DNA from 2 places in the Vibrio diabolicus genome. Region 1 is predicted to be linked to the other one. Evidence: riboswitches for the same ligand, from Rfam matches in the RefSeq annotation. Region 1 holds a riboswitch; the other holds the start of a gene.
The links. Region 1 has a riboswitch for thiamine pyrophosphate ahead of thiC (phosphomethylpyrimidine synthase ThiC). Riboswitches for the same ligand answer to the same signal wherever they lie in the genome.
Positions count from the first base shown of each region.

Region 1 (8,128 bases):
TAAATGATCTGACGTTGTAGGTTACTGCTATCAACTTCATCGTCATCGACCACAACCAATTTACCAACACCCGCTGATGCCAAGTACAAACTCGCTGCGCTCCCTAACCCACCACAACCGATGATCAGCACATGCGATTTGCTCAAACGCTCTTGCCCACTTTCAGCAATTTCAGGCAGAGCTACTTGGCGTTGATAGCGAAGGAACTGCTTATCCGTGAGCATGCTCGCCTCTCTTGGTATGCGCTAATTCACTATTCTGATCAGTAAACGTTAGCTGTCTTTCCTTCATCAGTTGTGCAAAAAACTCGATAACGGACTGAGGTGATTCTGCCAAGGTAATAGCACGCACAACTGCCAAGCTAGAAACACCTGTTCGCCAAACTTGGTCTGCATTAGATTGGTCAATGCCACCAATCGCGACCGTCGGAAAACCAAGCACATCGTCACTAACTGCTTTGTCTTTTGAAGGACGGAAAGCCGACTCTGTGTTTCTATAAGGAATGCTATCAATCAGCTTTTGATACAGTGCCAAGCGCACCAAACCTTGTGGTTTCGATGGCATCTGTTTTGTGGTGGTTGGGAAAATATGCCCTAGCGCGATGTAGCTAGGATGAATTTGTACGATGCGCAGTAGTTCGTAATAACCATGAGTAGAAAGACCAAGACGAATGCCGGCTTTAGTTAGCTGAGCCAAATTCGACTCTTCTATGTCTTCTTGTCCTAGGTGAACGCCATAAGCGCCATGCTTGATTGCCAACTGCCAATAGTCATTGATGAACACTTGAGCTTGATACTGACGACCTAACTCAATTGCTCTAATGATCTGTTGTTCCAAATCGGCTTGTTGTGGGTTCTTGATTCGTAGTTGAATAGTGTTGATGCCTAGTGGCAGTAAACGCTCAATCCAAGCAACGTCATCAACGACTGGGTAGAGCCCTAGACTTTGCTTAGTTAGAGTTGGAAAGCTAACGCTCTCACCTTGCGCAGACCAACCAACTTGAATACCGAGTCGGTTATCTTCCAGTACTGGTGTGGGGAAATCATCAAATTGGTTAGCCCACTGAGTTGATTGTTCCTCGTCAAGGTTGCCATTCGATAGTGTTTCACGTGAAACATTCGCTTGTTGGGTTAGCATTCCTCGAGCAAGTGTTAACGCATCTTCGATAGGAAAATCGAGTACTGTCAGCGCTACTATCCAAGCAAGGTGATGTTCGGGATCGAACATTGCGTTGGGTTTGGACTTAACGGAAAGCGCTCTCACTTCGTCGTTAAAGGGGTGACGCCAGATATCAAGCTGATGCACTTTCTCCTTTTTATCGGAAACCTGAGTATCAGCAATACCAATATAAATCGCTTTCGACGGTTGCTTAGCACACGCTTCTACCGACAAAGTAGAGCGGTAATAAAGCACAAATAAACTCTCATGTTCAGAGTCATATCCATCAATGAGATCAGTCGTTATGTGTGTGGTCTGTTGGTCGCGAACAAGCTGAATAGATTGAGTTGGGCTCACGCCCAACTCAATGTCTTCGATTATAAAACCCTGTTCTTTCGCCAACAACAAACATTGCTGAACTAAACCTGTCAGTTCAATCAATGATGACGGAATAAGGATTTTGCTCATTAGTCACTTACCTCGGCATGTGCTGCTGGGTGGTATAACTCAGAACCTGACTCTCTAAATTCTTGCGATTTCTGACGCATCCCCTCAAGAGGATCATCAAGCATCTTGATCGAGATAGCTTGGTCCGCAGCAACTTGCTCAGTATCTTTCGCGTATTCTCGAACCTCTTGCGAAATCTTCATCGAGCAGAACTTTGGTCCGCACATCGAACAGAAGTGAGCAACTTTTCCCGACTCTTGAGGCAAGGTTTCATCATGGAAAGCGCGCGCGGTTTCTGGGTCAAGTGACAAGTTGAATTGGTCTTCCCAGCGGAATTCAAAACGTGCTTTAGAAAGCGCGTTATCACGAACTTGTGCGCCAGGGTGCCCTTTAGCCAAATCAGCAGCGTGAGCAGCAAGCTTGTAAGTGATCATGCCTACCTTCACGTCTTCTTTGTTTGGTAAGCCAAGATGCTCTTTAGGTGTTACGTAACAAAGCATCGCACAGCCATACCAGCCAATCATGGCAGCGCCAATTCCTGACGTAATATGGTCGTAACCAGGAGCGACGTCTGTCGTCAGTGGACCAAGGGTGTAGAACGGAGCTTCATGGCAGTGCTCTAGCTGCTCTTCCATGTTCTCTTTGATCATGTGCATTGGAACATGGCCAGGACCTTCGATAATCACCTGTACGTCGTATTCCCACGCAACCTTAGTCAACTCACCAAGAGTACGAAGCTCCGCAAATTGCGCTTCGTCATTAGCATCGGCAACCGAACCAGGGCGCAGACCATCACCGAGAGAAAGTGCCACATCATACTTGGCACAGATTTCACAGATCTCTCGGAAGTGGGTGTATAAGAAGCTTTCTTGGTGATGCGCTAAACACCATTTCGCGATGATAGAACCACCACGAGAGACGATGCCAGTAACACGCTTTGCAGTCATTGGCACATAGCGAAGTAGTAAACCGGCATGGATAGTGAAGTAATCAACGCCCTGCTCTGCTTGCTCAATCAGAGTATCGCGCATCACTTCCCAGTTAAGGTTTTCGGCAACTCCATTCACTTTTTCCAGCGCTTGATACATAGGTACGGTACCGATCGGAACCGGGCTGTTACGCAGAATCCACTCGCGAGTTTCGTGGATGTTACGTCCAGTAGAGAGATCCATAACGGTATCCCCACCCCAGCGTGTCGCCCAAACGAGCTTCTCAACTTCTTCCTCAATCGAAGACGTCACCGATGAGTTACCGATATTGGCGTTCACTTTGACCAAAAAGTTACGTCCAATGATCATTGGTTCGGATTCTGGGTGGTTGATATTAGAAGGGATAATCGCGCGACCTTCGGCAACTTCTTTGCGAACAAACTCGGCGGTAATGTCTTTTGGAAGATTAGCTCCAAAGCTTTGACCAGGATGCTGTTGATTCAGCACATCATCACGGTACTTGGCACGACCCATGTTTTCACGCAGCGCGATGAATTCCATTTCTGGGGTGATAATACCTTTGCGAGCATAGTGCAGTTGAGTGACGCATTGCCCATCTTTGGCACGTCGAATACGTGGTAGATTACCGTAACGAAGATCGTCTAGTGTTTCGTCTTCTAAGCGTTCTTTGGTGTACACCGAGCTTACTTCATCGAGTAACTCTGTGTCACCTCGCTCTTCAATCCAGCTTTCTCTTAGCTTTGGTAAGCCGCTATAAAGGTCAATATCGTAGTTCGGATCAGTATAAACACCTGACGTATCGTAGACTCGGACGGCTTCATTCGGCTCGAAAATAGGCGCTTCTTTTGTGCCACCAATCAGACTATCTGCTAGCGCTATTTCACGCATAGGTACACGAACATCTGGACGTGAACCTTCTACATATACTTTTGTGGAATTTGGGTACGGCTGTACCGAGAGTGTTTCAATAAACTGTTTTGCTTCCAGTCTCGCTTGTTTGCGACTCGACATAGCATTTTTCCTTGCTTTGTTATACTAGATAAAAAGTAATTGGATAAAAATGCTTGGCGGATAGATGCGACAAGAGGAGTCAAATTAAGGCTAAATAAAGCTTAAGTAATTTGCCTATAACAACATTCGACTATTTGATAGGTCAACCAGAAAGAACTCCGGTATAAATATCTTCTCTTGTTCCCTTCGCAGATTCTAATCTGATCAGGTTCAACGGATCCCGAATTAACGGTCTCAGCCTTATGGCACTCCGACAAGTGATATCAGTATATAAAAACGGCCTGGTTAAACCAAGCCGACCTGTTTAATTTTTAACTACTTTGCTAGCTGCGCATCAATAATTGGAAACCGATCCACGCAGCAGAGATGCTCAGCACCACATTTAATAAAATATTTAACCCCATCTTAAGAAACGCACCTTGCTGCATAAGTAAAACATTATCCATAGAAAAGGTGGAAAACGTCGTCAGTGCCCCTAAAAAGCCCAAACCAATCACTTGTCGCCAAGGTTCTGTTGCCAACAGTTCATTGTCGAACGCAGCAATCAACAAGCCCATGATAAATGAACCAACCACATTAACAGTTAGCGTACCGTATGGAAAACCACGCCCCAATAAAATGACACACAGTTCAGATATCAAGTAACGAGAACACGCACCGAAAGCACCACCTAGTGCAATAAAACCAAGAATGGAAAACTGCCCCATAATTCCCCCAACACTATTGATGACGATATTGTAACCAAAACTAAAGCAATATTGATGGTGAAATTTTAGAATTCGACAACGTATTGCATTTAAAACACGCTGAGATTAAAAAAGTTACAGGAGTCACTTTACTTCAATATACCCCATCAAACCGGTTTTCATGTGCTCAATAACATGGCAGTGATACATCCAACGTCCAGGGTTATTAGCAACAAAGGCAGCTTTGGCACTGCCATTTTTTCCAAGTAAAACCGTATCGGTATGGAACGGTTCGTCGAGTTTCTTCCCATCTAACTCAAGAACAGTAAATGTATGCCCATGAAGATGAATAGGATGATGATATTGAGTAACGTTCTTCAAATTGAAGATATAGGTTTTTCCAAGCTCCAATGTTGAAAGTGGCGCAGGGATATTATCTATGCTCATTCCCTCCCAAGCCCGTTTGTTCATCAGCCAGAATTTAGGTATCGCTTTGCCCGATTTATCGACGGGAGTGATCGCCCCCTCCCATTCAAACACATAATCGATTTGCTTCGCATTTTCCAAATCAAGATCAGGCACAGGGTTGAGAGGCAATAAAGGCAGTTTCTTGTTGCTTGGCAGGTCAGACTCAACAACTTCAAACTCACACAAAGAGAATGGGAAGCGCCCTTTCATTTGACGCACATAAACACGCTCTCCAGCCTTCGGAGCAATCAATCCGATATCCAATCTCATTCCCGGACCAATTTTGTGTTGAGTGAGCCTATAAGGCGTTTTAACTGGATTGCCATCGATGGCAATAACCCAAGCCTCTGTGCCTTCAATCGCGATCGGATAGGTAATGGTGTTATCGACATTAGCAATTCTTAATCGCGTAGTCGCGTTCTGCTTCAGCGTATAAACAGGCTCATGAATACCATTGACGCTACTCCACTCTCCTGGCGTTCCCATACGTGCACTCAAGCGCGGCACCATTAGATTCTTCCACTGTCCTTGCTTGTCTAAATGCCAATGCTTGAGGACGACTTCATGCTCTTCATCAAACTGAACAGGCTCAGCCTCTTCAACAATTATTAGCCCAACCAACCCCATACCAAGCTGCTTAACACTGTTCATGTGTGGGTGATACCAAAACGTACCTGCATCTGGCGGGGTAAACTCATACGTAAAAGTCTCTCCGGGCATTATAGGAGCCTGGCTTAAAAACGGAACTCCATCCATTTCAATAGGAATCCTCAAGCCATGCCAATGAATCGTCGTCGGCTCTGATAGCTTATTGATGAAGTTGATTGTTACCTTTTCCCCTTGTCGGCAACGAATTATCGGTGCAGGTATACGCCCATTAAAAGCTAATACCTCAGTATTGAAACCGGGCACTAGTTCAGCCGTAGAAGGCTCTGCAGTGATATCGTATATATACTGCCCCTGCTTATTAGTACTCCTAGATAGAGAACATGCAGGTAGAACAGTAAGCGCGGAGATCGCTAAGGATGATTGAAGGAAGCGTCGACGAGATATATCCATACATAGTTACCCATTAATCCAGATCGGTTAAGTGTAACTAAATATAAATAATGATTCTCATTTATTGCTAACATTTCGGAGCACTTGGTTATAACGACTAGTCTAATAGGTTGGTGAGTTAATAAATACTTACAAAGAGCAGCAGGCAGCAGAAAGGCATATAGGTGGGATGCAAGCAGATACAAAAAAGGCTCTGACCTAAGTCAGAGCCTCGATATATGGCAGGGGTGGAGAGATTCGAACTCCCAACACGCGGATTTGGAATCCGCTGCTCTGCCAATTGGAGCTACACCCCTGTAGAATTCTTATATTCTAGATTTGACAAAACCTCGCATGGGCGAGGTTGTCGATATTAAGTGGCGGAGTGGACGGGACTCGAACCCGCGACCCCCGGCGTGACAGGCCGGTATTCTAACCAACTGAACTACCACTCCGCAGTGGTATCACTCGCTTGTAATCAGCAAGTGTCCATAATTTAAAGCCTGGCGATGTCCTACTCTCACATGGGGAAGCCCCACACTACCATCGGCGCTATTTCGTTTCACTTCTGAGTTCGGCATGGAAGTCAGGTGGGTCCAAAACGCTATGGTCGCCAAGCAAATTCTTTAATTCGGAAAGCTGTTTTCGTTCTTACACATTCAATGTTCTTTCATTGAGTCCATCAAAACCCCTTGGGTGTTGTATGGTTAAGCCTCACGGGCAATTAGTACAGGTTAGCTCAACGCCTCACAACGCTTACACACCCTGCCTATCAACGTCGTAGTCTACGACAACCCTTTAGGATACTTAAAGTATCAGGGAGAACTCATCTCAAGGCTCGCTTCCCGCTTAGATGCTTTCAGCGGTTATCGATCCCGAACTTAGCTACCGGGCAATGCGTCTGGCGACACAACCCGAACACCAGAGGTTCGTCCACTCCGGTCCTCTCGTACTAGGAGCAGCCCCTTTCAATTCTCCAACGCCCACGGCAGATAGGGACCGAACTGTCTCACGACGTTCTAAACCCAGCTCGCGTACCACTTTAAATGGCGAACAGCCATACCCTTGGGACCGACTTCAGCCCCAGGATGTGATGAGCCGACATCGAGGTGCCAAACACCGCCGTCGATATGAACTCTTGGGCGGTATCAGCCTGTTATCCCCGGAGTACCTTTTATCCGTTGAGCGATGGCCCTTCCATTCAGAACCACCGGATCACTATGACCTGCTTTCGCACCTGCTCGAATTGTCATTCTCGCAGTCAAGCGGGCTTATGCCATTGCACTAACCTCACGATGTCCAACCGTGATTAGCCCACCTTCGTGCTCCTCCGTTACGCTTTGGGAGGAGACCGCCCCAGTCAAACTACCCACCAGGCACTGTCCGCAACCCCGATAAGGGGCCAACGTTAGAACATCAACACTACAAGGGTGGTATTTCAAGGACGGCTCCACCGATACTGGCGTACCGGTTTCAAAGCCTCCCACCTATCCTACACATGTAGGGTCAATGTTCAGTGCCAAGCTGTAGTAAAGGTTCACGGGGTCTTTCCGTCTAGCCGCGGGTACACTGCATCTTCACAGCGATTTCAATTTCACTGAGTCTCGGGTGGAGACAGCGTGGCCATCATTACGCCATTCGTGCAGGTCGGAACTTACCCGACAAGGAATTTCGCTACCTTAGGACCGTTATAGTTACGGCCGCCGTTTACCGGGGCTTCGATCAAGAGCTTCGACCGAAGTCTAACCCCATCAATTAACCTTCCGGCACCGGGCAGGCGTCACACCGTATACGTCATCTTGCGATTTTGCACAGTGCTGTGTTTTTAATAAACAGTTGCAGCCACCTGGTATCTGCGACTCTCAATAGCTCCATCCGCGAGGGACTTCACCGTCGAGAGCGTACCTTCTCCCGAAGTTACGGTACCATTTTGCCTAGTTCCTTCACCCGAGTTCTCTCAAGCGCCTTGGTATTCTCTACCCGACCACCTGTGTCGGTTTGGGGTACGATTCCTTACAATCTGAAGCTTAGAGGCTTTTCCTGGAAGCATGGCATCAATGACTTCACATCCGTAGATGCTCGACGTCGTGTCTCAGCCTTAAAGAGAGCCGGATTTACCTAACTCTCAAGCCTACGCACTTGAACCTGGACAACCGTCGCCAGGCCCACCTAGCCTTCTCCGTCCCCCCATCGCAATTGTAAGAAGTACGGGAATATTAACCCGTTTCCCATCGACTACGCCTTTCGGCCTCGCCTTAGGGGTCGACTTACCCTGCCCCGATTAACGTTGGACAGGAACCCTTGGTCTTCCGGCGAGGAGGTTTTTCACCCCCTTTATCGTTACTCATGTCAGCATTCGCACTTCTGATA
Region 1 is NZ_CP042451.1:61,408-69,535, reverse strand. It holds gene thiF (thiazole biosynthesis adenylyltransferase ThiF) at 1-224, opposite strand, end outside; gene FR741_RS00365 (thiamine phosphate synthase) at 211-1,626, opposite strand; gene thiC (phosphomethylpyrimidine synthase ThiC) at 1,626-3,566, opposite strand; TPP riboswitch at 3,731-3,829, opposite strand; gene crcB (fluoride efflux transporter CrcB) at 3,890-4,273, opposite strand; gene FR741_RS00350 (multicopper oxidase family protein) at 4,397-5,779, opposite strand; tRNA gene FR741_RS00345 (tRNA-Trp) at 5,999-6,075, opposite strand; tRNA gene FR741_RS00340 (tRNA-Asp) at 6,137-6,213, opposite strand; rRNA gene rrf (5S ribosomal RNA) at 6,260-6,376, opposite strand; rRNA gene FR741_RS00330 (23S ribosomal RNA) at 6,462-8,128, opposite strand, start outside.

Region 2 (8,128 bases), 380 kb from region 1:
GGTTCATACCTAAATGCGCACACAGCTTATGTTGCTCGGCAGGAATAGATTCTAATGCTTGCAACAGCAAGCGCGCCGCGTAAGGTAAATTAAAGAACACATGGGCGAGTAAAATGCCGTTCAAACCGTAAATAGAAAATGGCAGTTTGCTATCGAAACTCTGTAGCCACTGCGCTAACAAACCGCTGTTGCCATAAATCGCTAACAGCCCGAAAACACCAACCAAAACAGGCAAAACTAGCGTCGATGCAAACAGCTTAAGCAGTAATGACTTACCCCAAAATTGGCGACGTGAAAGCGCGTGCGCAACTGGAATGGCAAAGCCAACACTGAGCAATGTGGAAAGAAAAGCTTGGTAGAAGCTGAACTTGGTGACATGTTGATAATACGGGTCGTCCCATACCACAGACACATCAAGTGAAGGGGCTTGAACAATCAAAGCACCTAGGGCAGAAACAACAAAGGTCGCGATGATCATCGCGACCCCTAAACCTATTTTTGGAACAGAATTCAAAGGTAAAACCTATCTCATTCAGATGAGGGGTGGAACGTCAGCTAAAACGTCAGTGCGCTTTGCCATTCGCGAATCCAAGACTTACGCATTTTTGCCACTTCATCAGCACTAAAGCTCAACGACTTGTTTGGAACGCTCAAGGTTTCAAAACCTTCAGGTAACTCAACGTCAGTAACAGGGTACATCCAGTTACCCGTTGGCATCGCTGACTGGAACTCATCACTTAAAATGAAATTCATAAATTGATCAGCAAGTTCTGAATTTTTTGCCCCTTTCACTTTAGCGGCGACTTCAACTTGCATGTAGTGACCTTCAGCAAAATTCGCCGTCGCAAACTTTGAATCGTTTTCCGCAATTAAGTGGTACGCAGGTGACGTAGTGTAAGAAAGCACTAAGTCCGACTCGCCGTTAAGGAACATGGAATACGCTTCTGACCAACCTTTCGTGACCGTTACGGTTTTGCTCGCTAGCTTCTGCCACGCTTGCGTCACATCGTCTCCATAGATGGATTTCATCCACAGCATCAAGCCTTGGCCCGGCGTTGACGTACGCGGATCTTGATAAATCACTTTCAAATCATCGCGCGTTTCCACCAGCTCTTTCATGCTTTTCGGCGGATTAGCCAGTTTCTCTGTGTTGTACACAAATGCGAAGTAGCCGTAATCGTACGGTACAAACGTCGTGTCGCTCCAACCATTTGGTAACACTGTGTTGGCCGTATCCACATTGTGCTCGGTAAGCAGACCGGTTTTCTTTGCTTCTGCCATCAGGTTGTTATCCAGACCTAACACGATGTCGGCTTTGCTATTACCGCCTTCAAGACGAAGACGATTCAGGATCGACACACCATCGTCCAACGCCACGAAGTTAACGTCACAGCCACATTTTGCTTCAAAAGCTTGCTCGATTTTAGGACCCGGCCCCCAATCTGCGGCAAAAGAATCGTAGGTATAAATAGTTAATGGGTTTTCAGCAGCAAACGCTGAAGTAGAGGTAATTGCAGCTAAGGCAATCAGACTTGAAGTGGTTTTCACTGCTCGCTCTCCATGAGTATTTCAGAGAAATAAGTTGAGCGGCACAGGGTTGAGGCGGCTATTAAGGACTTCCAATATCCAGACTCAATTCCTACGCCAGCATTATCTGGTTCAGGTAATACGGGTCCCTAGTTAAGAACTTAGGTCTCAGCGCCCAAATGCATTGATTGACTCAATGCTAAATGGGTTTGCTCCCCGATGAGTTGGATGGATTGTAAAGGTATTTGAGTGGTTACACAATCAGCTCACGAACGCTGGTCATAACCCCAACGAGGCACTAAACCTTGCTCAATACCTAAGTGGTCGAGAATTCTCGCCACCATAAAATCCACTAAGTCTTCAATGCTCTTCGGCTGATGATAGAAGCCCGGAGCCGCTGGCATGATGGTCACGCCCATTTGCGACAGTTTGTGCATGTTCTCCAGATGCAGCGTTGAGAATGGTGTTTCGCGAACCACGAGCAACAGCTGCCCGCGCTCTTTCATTACTACATCAGCGGCCCGTTCGATCAAGTTGTCCGACATACCGTGTGCTATGGCCGCAACGCTTCCCGCAGAGCATGGGCAAACCACCATTTGTTTGGGCGCTGCAGAACCAGACGCAACCGGCGAGAACCAATCGTCTTTACCGCAAACGGTGATGTTATTTGGATCACAGTTGAGATGTTCCACCAGCGCTTGCTTTGCGGCTTCTGGGCCACTTGGCAACTTAAGATTGTGTTCGGTTGCCATCACGACACGAGCCGCCGAAGAGATCAGAACGTAGACATGATAATCCGCCGCGACCAAACATTCTAAAAGGCGCAGACCATAAGGTGCACCAGATGCTCCAGTTAACGCTAAAGTGATGGCTTTTTCTGCTTGCTGCTGTTTGTTTTGCATAAAATCAGGCTTTTTGTTTAAGTTGCTCGAGGATCTTGCCGTGAATACCGCCAAAGCCACCATTACTCATCACGAGGATTTGGTCACCTGGCTGCGCACGTTCAACGATTTTCGCTACAAAGTTATCGATGTCAGCGTCAACAAAAGCAGGTTGCTGACATTGTTCCGCGATATCTTGCACCGACCATTCGATGTTGTCTGGTTGGAATAAGAACACTTCATCTGCGCTGTGTAGCGAATCCGCGAGTGTGTTTTTGTGCACGCCGCGCTTCATAGTGGCAGAACGAGGTTCCAACACGGCAAGAATGCGTTTTTCGCCTACCTTGTTACGCAAACCACCGACGGTGAGTTCAATTGCCGTTGGGTGATGCGCAAAATCATCGTAAACCGTCACACCTTGCTCTTCACCTTTTAACTCAAGACGGCGCTTGGTGTTAATGAAACGGCCCAGAGCCTGACACGCAAGCTCCGGCGTTACGCCAACGTGTCGCGCCGCGGCAATCGCCATCAGTGCATTATCAACGTTATGATCACCCACCAAATCCCATTCGACGGTACCGACCTTCTCGCCTTGCAGAGCAACTTCAAATTTTGAGCCATCGACCACTAATTTGTGCGCTTGCCAGTCGCCATCAACACCTGAAAACTGCTTTTCTGTCCAGCAACCACGCTCTAATACATCCGCCAAAGCTTGGTCTTGCTTCGGAGCTAAGATTAAGCCATTGCCGGGAACCGTTCGCACTAAATGATGGAATTGGCGCTTGATCGCCTCTAGATCATCGAAGATGTCAGCATGATCAAACTCAAGGTTGTTCATGATTAAGGTTCGAGGATGGTAGTGCACAAACTTAGAACGCTTATCGAAAAAAGCACTGTCATATTCGTCCGCTTCAACGACAAAAAACATGCTTTCGCCCAAACGAGCAGAGACTCCAAAGTTACCAAGAACTCCACCAACTAGGAAACCAGGTTGATAACCGCAGTCTTCGAGTATCCAAGCCAGCATGCTCGACGTGGTCGTTTTACCGTGTGTACCCGATACCGCCAATACCCAGCGATCGTGCAGCAAAAACTCGTTGAGCCACTGCGGACCAGAGGTGTAGCGCATGTTGGTATTGAGCACATGTTCAACACATGGGTTACCGCGGCTCATGGCATTACCGATCACCACAAGGTCTGGTTGAGGGTCGAGTTGAGACGGGTCGAAGCCTTCAATAATTTCAATACCTTGAGACTCAAGCAACGTGCTCATCGGTGGGTAAACGTTGGCATCAGAACCAGTGACTTTATGCCCTAATTGGCGCGCTAAAATCGCAGCGCCGCCCATAAATGTGCCACAGATACCCAAGATATGAATGTGCATAAACTAAACCTTGTAATGCGTTCTTTAATGCTTTCATTATCGCGATCACAACCAGAAAAGCGAGAGACTTTAGCCTTCTTCTTGCAGTCCCTTTCACAAATATGACAAGGTTGAACACAGACTGTACAACCTCTTGCTTACTGATGAATCCCTCAAACAAGTCTACAAATAAATTGAGATCTCAAACAGTTACTTCATTACCATTAAAAAGATCTGCGACTTAAACTTACATCCAGCGCAATCGTTTAACATCCATAAAGAGATGCTCACTTGCGCACTACCCCCAATGAAATGAAAATGTAAGGATTAACCATGTCAGGACTGCGCACCCTAGGCGAGTTCATTGTCGAAAAACAAGCGGATTTCCCCCACGCTAGCGGTGATCTATCATCCCTTTTAGCCTCCATTCGTTTAGCTGCAAAAATCGTTAACCGCGAAATCAACGCAGCGGGTCTCGGTGATATCACTGGTGCTGTAGGCACGGAAAATGTCCAAGGTGAAGACCAGCAAAAGCTCGATGTTTACGCGAACGATAAGTTCAAAGCCGCGCTTGAAGCTCGTGACCAAGTGTGTGGCGTTGCCAGTGAGGAAGAAGACGAAGCGGTTGCTTTCAACAAAGAGCTCAACCAAAACGCCAAATATGTGGTACTGATGGACCCACTTGATGGTTCTTCTAACATCGATGTGAACGTCTCTGTCGGTACTATCTTCTCTATTTATCGCCGTGTTTCACCTATTGGCACGCCAGCGACAGAAGAAGATTTCCTTCAGCCTGGTCATAAGCAAGTTGCCGCTGGTTACGTGATTTACGGTTCATCAACCATGTTGGTTTACACCACGGGTAACGGCGTAAACGGCTTTACTTACGACCCATCTATCGGCAGCTTCTGCCTTTCTCATGAAAACATGATGATTCCAGAAGAAGGCAAGATTTATTCGATCAACGAAGGTAACTACATTCGCTTCCCTCAAGGGGTGAAGAAGTACATCAAGTACTGCCAAGAGAATGTGCCAGAAGACGGTCGTCCATACACTTCGCGCTACATTGGCTCATTGGTTGCTGATTTCCACCGCAACTTACTGAAAGGTGGTATCTACCTTTACCCTAGTACGCAAAGCCATCCACAGGGCAAACTGCGTCTGCTTTATGAATGTAACCCAATGGCGTTCTTAATTGAGCAAGCGGGCGGTATTGCATCAGACGGCGTCAATCGCATCATGGATATCAAACCAACCGAATTGCACCAACGTGTGCCTTTCTTTGTTGGTTCTAAGAACATGGTTCGCAAAGTTGAAGAGTTCCTTGAACTGCACCGCGACGAAGAATAATTTCAGACCTTTGTCCAACGCGGCAGGTGTTTACCTGCCGCGTTTTTGTCGCTAAAGTGAAACGCGAATTTATCATCAGATGAAGCCGCTTCTGTGTGACTCATCGTTAATGAAAAGGAATATTCTAATGAGCTTAAACCATGTGCCAGCAGGCAAGTCGCTGCCTGAAGATATCTATGTCGTGATCGAAATTCCTGCAAATGCAGATCCAATCAAGTACGAAGTAGATAAAGACTCTGGTGCGGTATTTGTCGACCGTTTCATGTCTGCACCGATGTTCTACCCATGTAACTATGGCTACGTGAACAATACGCTGTCTCTTGATGGCGACCCAGTCGACGTACTGGTACCAACACCATACCCACTCATGCCAGGTTCAGTGATTCGCTGCCGTCCTGTTGGCGTTTTGAAGATGACGGATGAGTCAGGTGAAGACGCAAAAGTGTTTGCGGTTCCACACTCCAAAATCTCGAAAGAGTACGATCACATCCAAGATGTAAACGATATCCCAGAACTACTGAAAGCGCAGATCACGCAATTCTTTGAGCGTTACAAAGAGCTTGAAGCGGGCAAATGGGTGAAAGTGGATGGTTGGGCAGATGTTGCTGCCGCTAAAGCTGAGATCCTAGAATCTTACGAGCGCGCTCAGAAAAAATAAGCATCACGGCTGATACAAAATTAAAAAGAGCTGCTTTAGGGCAGCTCTTTTTAATTTTGTGTAAGTCAACTAGATAGGCGCGCCTGCAGAAGACATTCGGCCGGCGTCATAGTCATGCTGAAAGAAAGGGTCTAGGTCATCACAAATACCAAAATACGGACGCCCGATAACACCAAGCATATACGCGCTTTGTTCACAATACTCTTGCTTCCCTTGCTGATAACCCGTTTGATAGGCCATGATCAGTTCAGGCGTAGCATGATTAGTACTATCCAGTGCAGCGATACGATCTTCAGATAAAACTCTTAATCCATCTAAGGCAGACTGCTTACCAAACGCTTGCCAGTCGGTAGCATTACTCGAGGTCGGCAGGGTTGTTTGCGCGCATGCGGCAAGAATCAACGCCATTGATCCAATTACGAATACCTTCATCATGACTCCTTAGTGACCAGCTCGTCGCTATTGATAATGTCAGTATAGCTCACACCTTTTGACACCAATCTCCGGAAGCGATTTCTTCGGTCAGTTGTTCGGTATCTTGATACAAGTAGATCCAAGCTTGGCCAAACGGCGTGACGATACTCTCTCGACGATACTCTACTGGCACATCTTCCAACTTATCTAGCTCGGATAAGGTTTCATCATCAATCAGATACACTTCACCTTGTATCGAGCGCTGCCCGACAGACAACGCGGGATAAGGACCTAAGTCATAAAGTGCGAACTGAGCATCCGTTTCATGCTGACCAAGAAACTGGGCCGAGCTCAGAAAGTGATGATTACACTCTCCTTTACGCAAGGTCCCATATACAAAAACTAAATGCTGCATAACCACTCCTTAGTCATGAACTTTATGTACGCAGGTGAACAAGCTCTAATCGAACTCAAATTGATAGAGTAGGTCAACCGCACTATCTACACCAGAAACCGCCTCTAAATACAGATCTTGCATCAATCGATAACGCACTGTGAACTCGCCTAGTGAGTTAAAGATGCCGACGCCGTATTTCACCTGTAATCCCGGCAGAATGTAACCACTGACGGTCACTTGAGAATCATCGCCCGAACCCGCCGTATCCAATTGTAAATCTTGAACCCCAAAGGCTTCACCGATTTCACCAACCACGCGTCCACTCTTTGCCAAACTTAGGCCGATCAACGTGGTCGTCATAGCATTGCCTCCCGCTTCGCCATCAATGTCTTGACCGCGAAGTAGGTAAGAGAGCGCATTCGCTTGAGGCATCGCTGGCTCAGAGAATATCTCCACATTTGGATCCGATGCTGGTCCTGTTACACGCACACCAGCAATCACGTCATCTTGGGTATTATCTGGGTTTCGAATCGCCTTAATAGAAACGTACGGCTGATCTGCCGGACCATTCATTAAGATCTTACCTTCTTCAATCACCAAATCCTGACCAAAAGAACGGTAAGAACCGTCGACGATATTAACCTCCCCAACGATGAACGGACCTTTATCTTTCTGTGTCACATTGAGGTTACCTTTCAGACCACCTTTCAAGCCAAAGGCGGCCAGTTGGAAGTCATCACCGATTTTAATGTTGATATCCGTTTCAACATCAAATGGCATTGGCTCGATATCACTCACAGGCTGTAAGTTCTGGTCCAAAATCACGGTGTCGCTTGAAACACCAACCGCACTTGGTGGCAGCTCTTCAACCACAACTCGTCCCCAAGGCAGATTAATATTACCTTCGACCTTAGCAAGCTGCGGTGTGACATCAATAGTCATGTCCGGCTCAACTTTGATTTTTACCATTGGTGGAAGATCCACCTGAAGCTCTTTCGCAAATACGCGCGCTTTGGTATGCCAATTTTGTAGATCCTGCCAATCGGCCTCACCGGTCACTTCCAACTCACCATCTGGCGTCATGATACCCGCATCAAGATCCGCTTGGTGACCTTTAAAGTTGATCGCGACCTGACCGGAGTTAATGTCTATCGGCGTGACTTCACCTTGTAGCTTCATTTGATCAATCAAGAACTGACCGTTGACTTTAGGGTGCATAACATCACCAGATATCGCCAAATCAGTATTCATATTCGCTTTGAATAGGCTGTACTCACCTATCAACGGCGCTAAGAAATCCAGATGGAATGTCGATAGCGAGACCTTACCGTCAATCTCAGGCTGCTCAGACGTTACATCGACCAAAGAAACCTGACCAGATAAGTCACCGTTGTCTCTCACATCAAATAACCACTCAGCATCTAACTTGTCTTTTGCCAGCGCCGCTTTAAAGCTAAAGCTTTCCCAACCAAGTGTTATCGGCTGCTCTAGTGCTTGCTCTACTTGACCTTTAGGCATATCAACGTTCACCGTGACTT
Region 2 is NZ_CP042451.1:2,935,668-2,943,795, forward strand. It holds gene thiP (thiamine/thiamine pyrophosphate ABC transporter permease ThiP) at 1-514, opposite strand, end outside; gene thiB (thiamine ABC transporter substrate binding subunit) at 556-1,548, opposite strand; TPP riboswitch at 1,620-1,756, opposite strand; gene FR741_RS13810 (flavin prenyltransferase UbiX) at 1,794-2,429, opposite strand; gene mpl (UDP-N-acetylmuramate:L-alanyl-gamma-D-glutamyl-meso-diaminopimelate ligase) at 2,434-3,792, opposite strand; gene fbp (class 1 fructose-bisphosphatase) at 4,105-5,121, shown strand; gene ppa (inorganic diphosphatase) at 5,249-5,779, shown strand; gene FR741_RS13830 (DUF2799 domain-containing protein) at 5,849-6,211, opposite strand; gene FR741_RS13835 (gamma-glutamylcyclotransferase family protein) at 6,261-6,608, opposite strand; gene tamB (autotransporter assembly complex protein TamB) at 6,654-8,128, opposite strand, start outside.
Region 2: another riboswitch for thiamine pyrophosphate. It lies ahead of thiB (thiamine ABC transporter substrate binding subunit); the one in region 1 lies ahead of thiC (phosphomethylpyrimidine synthase ThiC).